3 regions of the Bacillus sp. Marseille-Q1617 genome follow, and region 1 is predicted to be linked to each of the others. Evidence: riboswitches for the same ligand, from Rfam matches in the RefSeq annotation. Region 1 holds a riboswitch; each other region holds the start of a gene.
What was found. A riboswitch is a leader RNA that binds a small molecule or an ion and turns the genes downstream of it on or off. The one in region 1 is predicted to bind lysine.
Positions count from the first base shown of each region.

Region 2: it holds a riboswitch for lysine, as region 1 does, so the genes downstream of both, HWX64_RS15660 (Na+/H+ antiporter NhaC family protein) here and lysA (diaminopimelate decarboxylase) in region 1, are expected to answer to the same signal.
Region 3: it holds a riboswitch for lysine, as region 1 does, so the genes downstream of both, HWX64_RS17505 (aspartate kinase) here and lysA (diaminopimelate decarboxylase) in region 1, are expected to answer to the same signal.

Region 1 is NZ_CAHJXM010000001.1:602,493-606,337, reverse strand. It holds gene lysA (diaminopimelate decarboxylase) at 1-944, opposite strand, end outside; lysine riboswitch at 1,063-1,238, opposite strand; gene HWX64_RS02985 (hypothetical protein) at 1,299-1,487, opposite strand; gene ahpC (alkyl hydroperoxide reductase subunit C) at 1,907-2,470, shown strand; gene ahpF (alkyl hydroperoxide reductase subunit F) at 2,483-3,845, shown strand, end outside.
Region 2 is NZ_CAHJXM010000002.1:858,566-862,410, reverse strand. It holds gene HWX64_RS15660 (Na+/H+ antiporter NhaC family protein) at 1-1,086, opposite strand, end outside; lysine riboswitch at 1,202-1,384, opposite strand; gene yunB (sporulation protein YunB) at 1,813-2,577, opposite strand; gene HWX64_RS15650 (HD-GYP domain-containing protein) at 2,636-3,712, opposite strand.
Region 3 is NZ_CAHJXM010000003.1:53,201-57,045, forward strand. It holds gene uvrC (excinuclease ABC subunit UvrC) at 1-1,191, shown strand, start outside; lysine riboswitch at 1,433-1,611, shown strand; gene HWX64_RS17505 (aspartate kinase) at 1,810-3,048, shown strand; gene HWX64_RS17510 (YslB family protein) at 3,115-3,552, opposite strand.

The DNA.
Region 1 (3,845 bases):
TACGTGCGCACGTCAGGGATGATTTTCTTCGACCCGACTTTGTACAGCGTGGTCCCTGCTTCCGCAACGATGCTGCGTCCTGGTTCCACCCATACTTCCGGCAGCGGATACCCATTCTCGCCGAAGCTTTCCTTCACGCAGTCCGTGATCGCTTTTACATATTCGGAGATCGGAAGCGGCTTGTCTTCTTCCGTATAACGCACCCCGAAGCCTCCCCCGATATTCAAAACCGGCAGCGTAACTTCGCATTCCAGCCTTACACTTTGAAGAAAATCGGACAGAACGGTGATTGCCTGCTGAAATCCGTCCAGCTCAAAAATCTGCGACCCGATATGGGAATGGATCCCGAGTACATTGTAATGCGGCTTGCATAGGGCGATTTGCATCGCGCGGTCGGCCTGGCCGGTCGAAATCCCGAATCCGAACTTCGAATCATCCTGCCCCGTCATGATGTAGTCATGGGTATGGGCCTCGACACCCGGCGTCACACGTAGCAGGATGTTCACCTGGTGTTCACGCTCTTTCGCCAGCTCATGCAGGAGCTCAAGCTCAAGGAAGCTGTCGACCACGAAGCAGCCAATCTCCGCATCAAGCGCCATCACCATCTCTTCTTCAGACTTATTATTCCCGTGAAAATGAATCCGTTCTGCCGGGAATCCTGCTTCGAGCGCCGTGTACAACTCCCCTCCGGACACGACGTCCAGCGACAGATTCTCCTCTTCCGCAAGGCGCACCATTTCTTTGCACATAAACGCCTTGCTCGCATATGCCACTTGGAACTCGAGCCCGCTCTCGATGAACGCCTCGCGGAACTCGCGTGCATTGCGGCGGATCATGTTCTCATCATAGACCATCAGCGGAGTTCCGTACAATGCGGTAAGCTCGCCCGTACTCATCCCGCCGATTTCCAATTGTCCTTGTACATTCGTTTCCATTGCTGTCATATTGAATCTCCTCCTGAAACCCCTCCGAAAAAAACTACACAAAAAAACCGTATGAAGCGATGCTCATACGGTTTCCTGATCAAAACGAAGAACGTTCTGAAGAATTCTGTATTAACATCTCTTCAATAGTTCTCCACAACGTGACCATTGTGACAGTCTGACACTTGTTCAATGCCAGCCCAACAGGAAACCGATAGGCTGCTTCCCGTTTCGGCGATCTGCCTTTCACTTTCCGTCCCGGGATCCATCATCCTCAGGAAAGCTACTCCTCATTCTCGCGCCTCTATTATCAGAGAGTAAGTTTATAGTTTTGTAAAGACACTATACCACCCGGGTGGAAAAATTGTCAATCTATTATGTTATATTCTTATTTTGAGCCTTATCAGGGGAAACCCCGTCGATCGTAAAGTGAATACTTTCATCGATGCATCCAAGGAGCGCTTCCTTCACATATTCCGTTAATTCCTTTTTCACGTCTTCAATCGATTCATCTAACCATCCACCCGTGACTCTGCCCTTTGAATAGAAACATATTGGATACATTCCACTCTTCTTGCCCAACAGATTTTTAAACCGTTAAAAAAGTTTATAAAACAGCCAATCTTTTATCATTTCACAGTGGATTTGAACCTATTTTTTGAAAAAGTAGTTTTCGAGCTAAAAATATATCCCCCTTTTGCTATGATTAGAGGAGCCATACCAAATAATTGTGCCGGAATCCAAATAATTGTGCCACTTGTCGATTTATCTCTATCTGACTCTAACGATTGAAGACTCTCTACATATGAAACAAAACGGAAGAACCCCTTTCTCTTTCCCCCGATAAACTACACAAAAAAATAATCCAATCTTCTTCCTTGACTTTTTCACCAGCATATATAATAATAAATATCGAATTAGAATTATTATAAACTATTAATAATTCTCAATCCCACATACTACTTTTAGGAGGAATTTACACTATGTCTTTAATCGGATCAGAAGTAAAACCATTCACAGCACAAGCATACAAAGATGGTGAGTTCATCACTGTCACTGACGAAAGCCTGAAAGGTCAATGGAGCATTTTCTGCTTCTACCCTGCAGACTTCACATTCGTATGCCCTACAGAACTTGAAGACCTTCAAAATAACTACGAAGCTCTTAAAGAGCTTGGCGTAGAAGTATATTCCGTTTCTACAGATACTCACTTTACACATAAAGGCTGGCACGACAGCTCAGAAAAAATCGGTAAAATCAGATACGCGATGATCGGGGATCCATCTCAAACAATCTCCCGCAACTTCGAGGTATTGAATGAAGAAGAAGGTCTAGCTGACCGCGGAACATTCATCATCGATCCAGATGGTGTCATCCAAACAGTTGAAATCAATGCAGGCGGCATCGGCCGTGACGCAGACATCCTAATCGGCAAAATCAAGGCTGCACAATATGTGCGCAAAAACCCAGGCGAAGTTTGCCCGGCTAAATGGCAGGAAGGTTCTGAAACACTTAAGCCAAGTCTTGATCTAGTTGGTAAATTATAAGGAGTGCAGTAAATCATGCTCGAAGCAGATATTAAGGCACAATTAGAACAGTACCTGCAAATGATGGAAGGCGATATCGTCCTGAAAGTCTCAGCAGGTGATGATGACATTTCTAAGGACATGCTGGCTCTAGTCGAAGAGCTTTCATCCATGTCCCCTATGATCTCTGTCGAAAATGCTGACCTTCCAAGAACACCAAGCTTCAGCGTGAATCGTGCAGGAGAGGAAGATACCGGTGTCCATTTCGCCGGTATCCCGCTCGGCCATGAATTCACTTCCCTGGTGCTTGCCCTTCTTCAAGTCAGCGGCAGAGCCCCGAAAGTGGACCAGAGTGTCATCGATCGAATCAAGAGCGTCAAAGGCGAGCATCACTTCGAAACATATGTCAGCCTGAGCTGCCATAACTGCCCTGACGTTGTACAGGCCCTCAACATCATGAGTGTGCTCAATCCGAACATCACTCACACGATGATCGACGGTGCTGCGTACAAAGAAGAAGTAGAATACAAGAACATCATGGCCGTTCCATCCGTTTACTTGAATGCTGAATTTTTCAGCGGCGGACGCACGACGATTGAGGAAATCCTTTCTAAAATCGTGGAAGGCCCTGATGCCAGCGAGCTTTCCGACAAGGACCCATACGACGTCCTAGTAGTAGGCGGAGGACCTGCCGGATCCAGTGCGGCCATCTATGCAGCACGTAAAGGAATCCGCACAGGGATCGTAGCCGAACGCTTCGGCGGACAGGTACTGGATACGATGAGCATCGAGAACTTCATCAGCGTCAAGCAGACGGAAGGTCCGAAGCTTGTCGCAAGCCTTGAAGAACACGTGAAGGACTACGGCATCGATGTCATGAACCTTCAGCGTGCCAAGCGCCTTGAAAAGAAAGACATGATCGAGCTTGAGCTTGAAAACGGCGCAGTCCTTAAGAGTAAAAGCCTGATCATCTCGACAGGTGCACGCTGGAGAAACATCGGCGTCCCTGGCGAACAGGAATTCAAGAACAAAGGTGTGGCTTACTGCCCTCACTGTGACGGACCACTATTCGAAGGCAAAGACGTTGCGGTCATCGGCGGCGGTAACTCCGGTGTCGAAGCAGCAATCGACCTTGCCGGCATCGTCAACCACGTAACGGTTCTCGAGTTCAACTCAGAACTTAAAGCCGACGACGTCCTTCAAAAACGACTTCAAAGCCTTCCGAATGTGACAGTCATCACGAACGCACAGACACAGGAGATCACCGGAACCGACAAGGTAAACGGGATCACCTATACTGATCGCGACACACACGAGGAACACCATATCGAGCTGCAAGGTGTATTCGTCCAAATCGGTCTTGTACCAAATACAGACTGGCTTGACGAAACCATCG
Region 2 (3,845 bases), on a different contig from region 1:
GATAAGAGTGACGATCGCCCATGCAAAAATGAGGATGTATACAGCTGGAAGCATGGATTTGATTCCTTCAACAACCGCTGTTCCGGCTGCACTTCCCCCCACTCCCTTCAAGCTGACTTGACGGAAGAAAAGAATGAGTGCAATCGCTAATGCGAATAAGCTTCCATATAATAATGACTTAGTGACATCTGTATTTTCAAATACAGGTAAGATATCGAACGAACCAACTGCCTTATATCCAGTCCAAAGCATCATACCGACTGTTCCGACAACCAGGGCGATGATCGGCCATGCGAGATCGCCTACCGACCCTTTAGAGCTTACAGGCAGATCGTTCTTAAGCTCACCCGGGATCTCTTTATCCGGGTCATAAAGGTTGCCTGTCGTCACCGCTCTTTCTTCATGTTCCTTCATCTTTCCAAAATCAAAGCCTCTATAAGCAACGATCAACACTAGTAATAACGCTGCCCAAACATACAGATTCATAGGAATCATCTGGATGAATGCAGAAAATGCTGTGTATTCAGTGATGCTGTGTGTGGCAAGAATAGAGCCGATGATTCCAATGATATATGCTCCCCAGCTTGATACCGGTGATACCACACAGACCGGTGCCGATGTCGAATCGATGATATAAGCTAGTTTCGCACGGGAAATTTTGTGACGGTCCGTGATCGGTCTTGCAACCTGTCCGACCGCAAGCGCATTGAAATAGTCATCAATAAAAATAATGATACCTAAAACAGCCGCCAATAATTGCGCGCCTCTTCTTGTCTTCACCCGTTTCATCGCCCATTCACCGAATGCGCGGCTTCCGCCGGAAATGTTTACGAAAGCGGTGATGACGCCAAGAATCAATAAGAATAAAATGATGTACACATTCCAGGTATTCAATCCACCGTCGGCAACGAAAATGCCCTTGACGGCTTCCCATATCTTACTGAAAGTGCCTGTAATTGAGAAATCTGTGATTAGAAGTGCTGAAGCGATGATCCCTACACCCAGCGAGAGCAGTACGCGCCTCGTCAAGATAACCATCAGGATGGCTAAAAGGGGCGGGATGATTGAGTAAATTGTGTTTTCCATAATGTCCTCCTCCTATTTGATAGGGGGGGAACCTCATTGCATGACAGAGGAATAAAAAAAGGTAATGATAGAGGATCCTATCATTACCTTTAATGAGTAATGTAAGTGCTCCATCACGATCTGTAGCTCCCCATCATAGAGTATCCCCTATAATGACAGTGTTACCCTTCTTCAAGATAACCCCAGCACATATGCTTCTGACAAACATATCTGCTTCGGCAAAGGTTCCCTTTCATCTGTTGTCTCAGTTGTCATCCTCAAACAGCTTACTCTTGAACCCTGCACCTCTACCCCATCGGATTGATGATGTGGTTATGATATTAAAATTTCCTTTCTTAATATATCAAACTATCACTTTTTTGACAACTTTTTTATTGGGAAAGTGCGAGTACATGTTTTTCCATTCTTGATTACCGCAGTTGATTTCCGTGCAAGACTTCGCTTTTCGCGGGTGACCTGTGAGCCTCCTCGGCTTCGCCTGCGGGAAGAAAAGCGGAAGGGCTTTGTTCAGAGGCGTGTGGCATAAGGCGAATCGGCCACGAAGGCGTTCTTTGCCTTCTTGGACGAGTTGACTTATGACATGTGCCTCTAAGCCCTGGAGCTGGACAGGTCTCACATTGGCCACTTCTCCCGCAGGAGTCTTCGTCTTGCACTCCAACCAACTGCTGGAGCCAGCTATAATAGTATCTATACAAAAGAGTAGATGGTGATATCATAACACCTGAATCAATTCGTCGGGATTTCAATCGATGGTGATGTACCGTCGCCGCTGTTGTTGAAGAACTGAGGTACATCAAGGTGGACGGTATCCATGGCGATGAGTACATCCTGTTTGATGGTTTCTGTTTTGGTTGCAAACGGGATGATGATCTGGACATTGACGGTCAGGGTCACATAGACTTTGACCAGGGCATTGTTTATCCCGAACTCTTCTACTGTATGTTTAATGTCCGAACGCACGTCCCCAATTGAATGGAACCTGATCGGGACTTTAGGTCCCAAGTTCCCGAGTAAGGCGTTATTCGTAGCTTGACCAAGAGGAACAGAATACACGATTCCTTCATCCGCTTTTGTGCCTTCCTCGTCGATTTCTATGTCCGTGATGTATTCCAGATTTTCGATATTCCCTTTTTCAGCTTCCTTTAAATATAGTTGGACTAAATTAGTGATTTCTCCCTGAACGCGGTTGATGTTCTGTGTATTGAAACTGAGAGAGACCACCTCCCCTTCTGCATTTTTGACTTCTTCCGTTATTTCCTCTAACTCAATGGATCCTGCCACCTTTTTGTTGATCGCTTTATTGATGACCATCGTACCGATTCTGCTCGTTTGCGTTTCTGCATAAGCAAGCAGGGTTGGCTTCAAGCCCAGGTTTACGATCCAGAGACCCGCCCCTGTGGAAAAGATAAAGAAAACGATGGTGATGATCATCACGTGGCGAAAAGGCAGCGGTCCTCCTCTTCGGGGTTTGTGTGTTTTAAACTTTGACAAAAAAATCCCCCCTTACAAGCTATTCTTATGCTCTTTAAGGAGGGTTTAACGCAAAAATTTATTTTATTTTAGCGGCTGCCGGTTCATATTCGGCATCAAAACCGATGATGACTTTATCAAGCTCGCTCTGTAAGTCCAATTCATATGGAGAATAAAGCTCTTCCCCGTCTTCTTCTATCACCCGGATGACAGGCCTGTCCGTCAGTCCTTTATTCTGACCGGTGACAATCCCTTTTTTTCCGTCATTCAATTCAACAACCATCCCGTTCGGATAAATGGCGACGGATCTCCTGAACGCTTCTATGACATTCATGTCAAATAAGGAACCCGATCCCGCGTAAAGGATTTCCAGCGCTTCATGTGGAAGCATCGCTTTTCGGTACACGCGATTGGATGTCATCGCATCAAAGACATCTGCCACTGCAATGATCTTAGCGAAAGGATGTATATCATCCCCTTTTAGGCCCCGGGGATATCCTGAGCCGTCCAATCTTTCATGATGCTGATAGGCACAGTGAGCCACCAATAGAGATACAGACTGAAGTTTTCTAAGAATATCAAATCCGTGCTCGGTATGTTTCTTGACTTCCATGAACTCATCTTCTGTAAGTTTTCCCGGTTTCATAAGAATGTCTTCAGATACCAGCATCTTGCCAACATCATGAAGAATCGCTCCTATCCCTAGTTCCTCCAGCTGTTTTTGGGAAAGATTCAGTTCGATCCCAATCGAGAGTGTATATAACGTTACATTGAAAGAATGATGAAATACATAAGAATCATAGGCAAAGACGTCTGTAAGTACGGTCAGCAGCTCGTCATTCCCCTTGACTTCCTTTAAGACAACGTCGATAATCTGTTTCAGTTGTTTCGCGCTGTCCGCCAGTACAAGTAAATTCTGGGGCATTTTTGCTTCATTGATCCGGCTGAATACTTCTTCAATACCGGCAACCGCTTCATGTCGTACTTTGCTCGGTACAGACTCGGTGACTTTAATACCATTAGACAGGGAATCTTCAATATAGACATACTGAATATTAAGCTCCTGCAAACGGTAAATCATCCGTTCCGTGATCGCAACATTTTGCTGGATCAGCGCATGACCCCTTACATTATATACAGTTGTCGCCATAACCATTCCCGGCCTCAAAGCCCTAGTTGATATCAGCCTCATAGAATTCTCCTATGTAATTCCTTCATTTTTCGACATATTTTACTAGTACCTCCATTATAATGGATAAAAAAGGCGTTGCAAGCTGTATTTAAGCAAA
Region 3 (3,845 bases), on a different contig from region 1:
TACAAAGAAATCAAGAATGAACTTTCCGAAAAAATGAAGGAAGCTTCTGAAAACCTTGAGTTTGAGCGGGCAAAGGAATTCCGTGATCAAATCCTTCATATAGAAGCAACGATGGAAAAACAGAAGATGACGATGACGGATTTTACCGACCGTGATGTGTTCGGTTTTGCGGTTGATAAAGGATGGATGTGTGTACAGGTGTTTTTTGTGAGGCAGGGGAAGTTGATTGAACGGGACGTTTCTCTGTTTCCGCTGTACAACGAACCGGAAGATGAATTTCTTACGTTTTTGGGCCAGTTTTATTCAAAAGCAAACCATTTCAAACCGAGAGAAATCTTTCTGCCCGAATCAATCGATGAAGAACTCGCTATGAAACTCCTTGAAGTGAAGGTCACGCAGCCAAAGAGAGGCAAGAAGAAAGAGCTGGTGAAATTAGCGGAAAAAAATGCCAAGCAGGCGCTTGATGAGAAATTCGCCTTGATCGAGCGGGACGAAGAGAGAACGATCAAAGCGATCGAAAGACTGGGCGAACAGATGGGGATTTACACCCCATTCAGGATCGAAGCTTTTGACAACTCAAATATACAAGGCTCGGCCCCTGTGTCGGCAATGATTGTATTCATAGACGGAAAGCCTGCAAAGAAAGAATACCGTAAATACAAAATAAAGACCGTCAAAGGTCCGGATGATTATGAATCCATGCGCGAAGTGGTGAGAAGAAGGTATTCAAGAGTATTGAAAGACGGACTCCCGCTTCCTGACCTCATCATCATCGACGGAGGGAAAGGCCAAATCGAAGCGGCCCGTGAAGTGCTGGAAAATGAATTGGGACTTGATATACCCTTGGGCGGTCTCGCGAAGGACGATAAACACCAGACATCGGAACTCCTATACGGGAATCCATTGCAGATCGTGCCGCTCGAAAAACGCAGCCAGGAATTTTACCTGCTGCAGCGGATCCAGGACGAAGTCCACCGGTTTGCCATCACATTCCACCGCCAGCTCCGCGGAAAGGGTGCATTCCAGTCCATTCTTGATGAAATCGACGGGATCGGACCGAAGCGGAAGAAGCAGCTTCTGAAGCATTTCGGTTCCATGAAGAAGATGAAGGAAGCAACGGTGGTAGAATTTCAGGATATCGGGATTCCGGAAGCAGTGGCGAAGGTTTTGCGTGAGAAACTGCAGGAATAGGGTCCCCAGGATAATTTTTGGCTCATTCGGGTGAAAGTTCGTTTCACTTGCTTTTCAGCTGAAGCTGAAAAGTCCCGGAAAAAAGAAGAGAGGCAGTCCCAAGCTTGCTTGGTTCCGCCTCTCTTCTTTTTTCCAGGAAATGAGCAAAAAATTAAAAGGAAAAATTCTTGAAAAAACTCATTGCTTCCATTTTTTTCGTGTGCTATAATTATCGATAATTTAAAACATTATCACTTTAAATAGTGGTGATAGAGGTGCGAGCTTCAAGAGTACAGGCAAAGAGGAGTATGGGCTCTGTTGAGATGTCTGGAAAGGGGAGATTCGCCGAAGTGGTGTTAGGCTCATACTAATTCCGCTGGTCCTGCGTTTAAGAAATGCAGGATTGTCAAGATGAATCAATCTTGGAGAGCTATCTCACAATGCCGATGAACGACTCAGTATTATTACTCTAAGTTCATAAAGCAATGAGATATCCGTCTCATTGCTTTTTTTGTTATCAGGCATGAGACTGCAGGTGTTTAGATCATTCAGCCGGCAGCGGGATTTGTGCAGTAGTCAGATGATTCTCTTCAGAAAAAAGATTCCATTTCTACACTCAAAGAGAAAGAAGGAGAAGCTGTGAGTATTATCGTTCAAAAATTCGGTGGAACATCAGTAGGTTCTGTTGAAAAAATTCAAAATGTTGCGTCAAGAATTTTGGAGGAGAAGAATCGGGGAAATGATGTGGTGGTTGTCGTGTCCGCAATGGGGAAAACAACTGATACATTAGTCGGTTTAGCAAGGGAAATCACTTCTCACCCAAGCAAAAGAGAAATGGATATGCTTTTATCCACGGGCGAACAAGTGACAATCTCTCTCTTGACGATGGCATTGCTGCAAGCCGGTCAGGAGGCCATTTCGTATACTGGCTGGCAGGCCGGGATCGAGACAGAATCCGTTCATAGCAATGCACGCATCACCAATATCCATACCGAGAAAATGACAACACAGCTTCAAGGCGGAAAAGTCGTGATTGTAGCTGGGTTCCAAGGAATGACGCCATCCGGTGAAATCACCACACTAGGACGCGGGGGATCCGATACGACAGCTGTGGCAATCGCTGCTGCGTTGAAAGCTGACCGCTGTGATATTTATACGGACGTCGACGGCGTCTATACGTCTGACCCGCGTTATATTGAAGGTGCACGAAAACTGCCTTCCATCTCGTATGATGAAATGCTGGAACTCGCCAATTTAGGTGCAGGTGTCCTGCATCCGCGGGCGGTTGAATTTGCAAAGAATTATCAAATCCCATTAGAAGTGAGATCGAGCCTTGAAAAAGTGGAAGGTACGTATATTGAGGAGGAAGCAAGCATGGAACAGAATTTAGTGGTAAGAGGTGTCGCATTCGAAGACGAAATTGTACGGGTGACTGTGTTTGGACTCGGAAATGCCCTGACAGGCTTGTCATCAGTATTCACCACCCTTGCTAAAAATCATTTGAACGTGGACATCATCATCCAGAGCCAGACAGACCGTAATACCACGAATCTATCTTTTTCAATCAAGGAACATGACCTGGATGATGCATTGGCTGTATTGGAAAAGAACCAGGGAGAACTGGGCTTCACTCATATCGAACATGAACGCGACCTTGCCAAGGTATCCATTGTCGGATCCGGGATGATTTCAAACCCGGGAGTGGCTGCAGAAATGTTCGAGGTCCTGGCTCAAAATGATATTGTCGTCAAAATGGTCAGTACGTCTGAAATCAAAGTGTCGGCTGTGGTCGATCAGGAAAATATGCAGAAAGCTGCCGGAGTCTTACATACGGCGTTCAAATTGGATGCCGTCCAAGTTGAAGAAGTGACGCTTTAACCAACAAAGGGTTGACTCCTCATCCGGAGTCAACCCTTTTCATTCATCTATTTCGTTCGTGCCCAGCTATTCTACTTTATCTTTTTCATCCCAGCGAGCGGTGATCTTCACGGATTGATTACGTTTATGTATCTCGTCTGCAGCTTCAGTCGTGCATTTCTTTTGGAGCTGGATCTGCTCAGCAAGAAAACCGGCTTCCAATTTAAATGTAACATCTGACTTAAGTGATAAGCGTCTCTCAACAAACGAACCGCGCAATTCAAAGGTCATTTCGTTTTTCTTTTGTTCGACAACCGTCAGCGTTCCCCAGCCTGCCTCATCAAAAAAGGATGAGCATTCATCCATTGATTGAAGGGGAAATTTTCTGGAGAGCTGCTTGCCTCCCCAATATAAAATCTCGGGAGTGTGCTTTCCTAAAATATCCGGAAGCAGGATGTCCCTTATCATTTCATAGCCGAAAATTGGAACGGTTGGTTCATAGATTTCTTCTTTTTTCTGTTCCAAGTAAATCCCCTCTTTCTATAAAACTATTATATACATGAAAGGAAGAATTATCATCCCAAACATGTAAAATGAAAGTTGGGATATTTTGGCGGTATAATGTTTTTGTTTAATAATTAGAATTTTCAAACTTTTAAACACATATTTAGTCAGTTTTTTTCTTTATCTTTATATTAAAAATATTTTAGCGATATTGTCGAATTTATGTATACGTTTTCTTGACGCTTACACTCTATGGGAGTAAAATGAAACTTGTCACATAATTGTTACAACATAAAATATGTATCGTAGTCTAA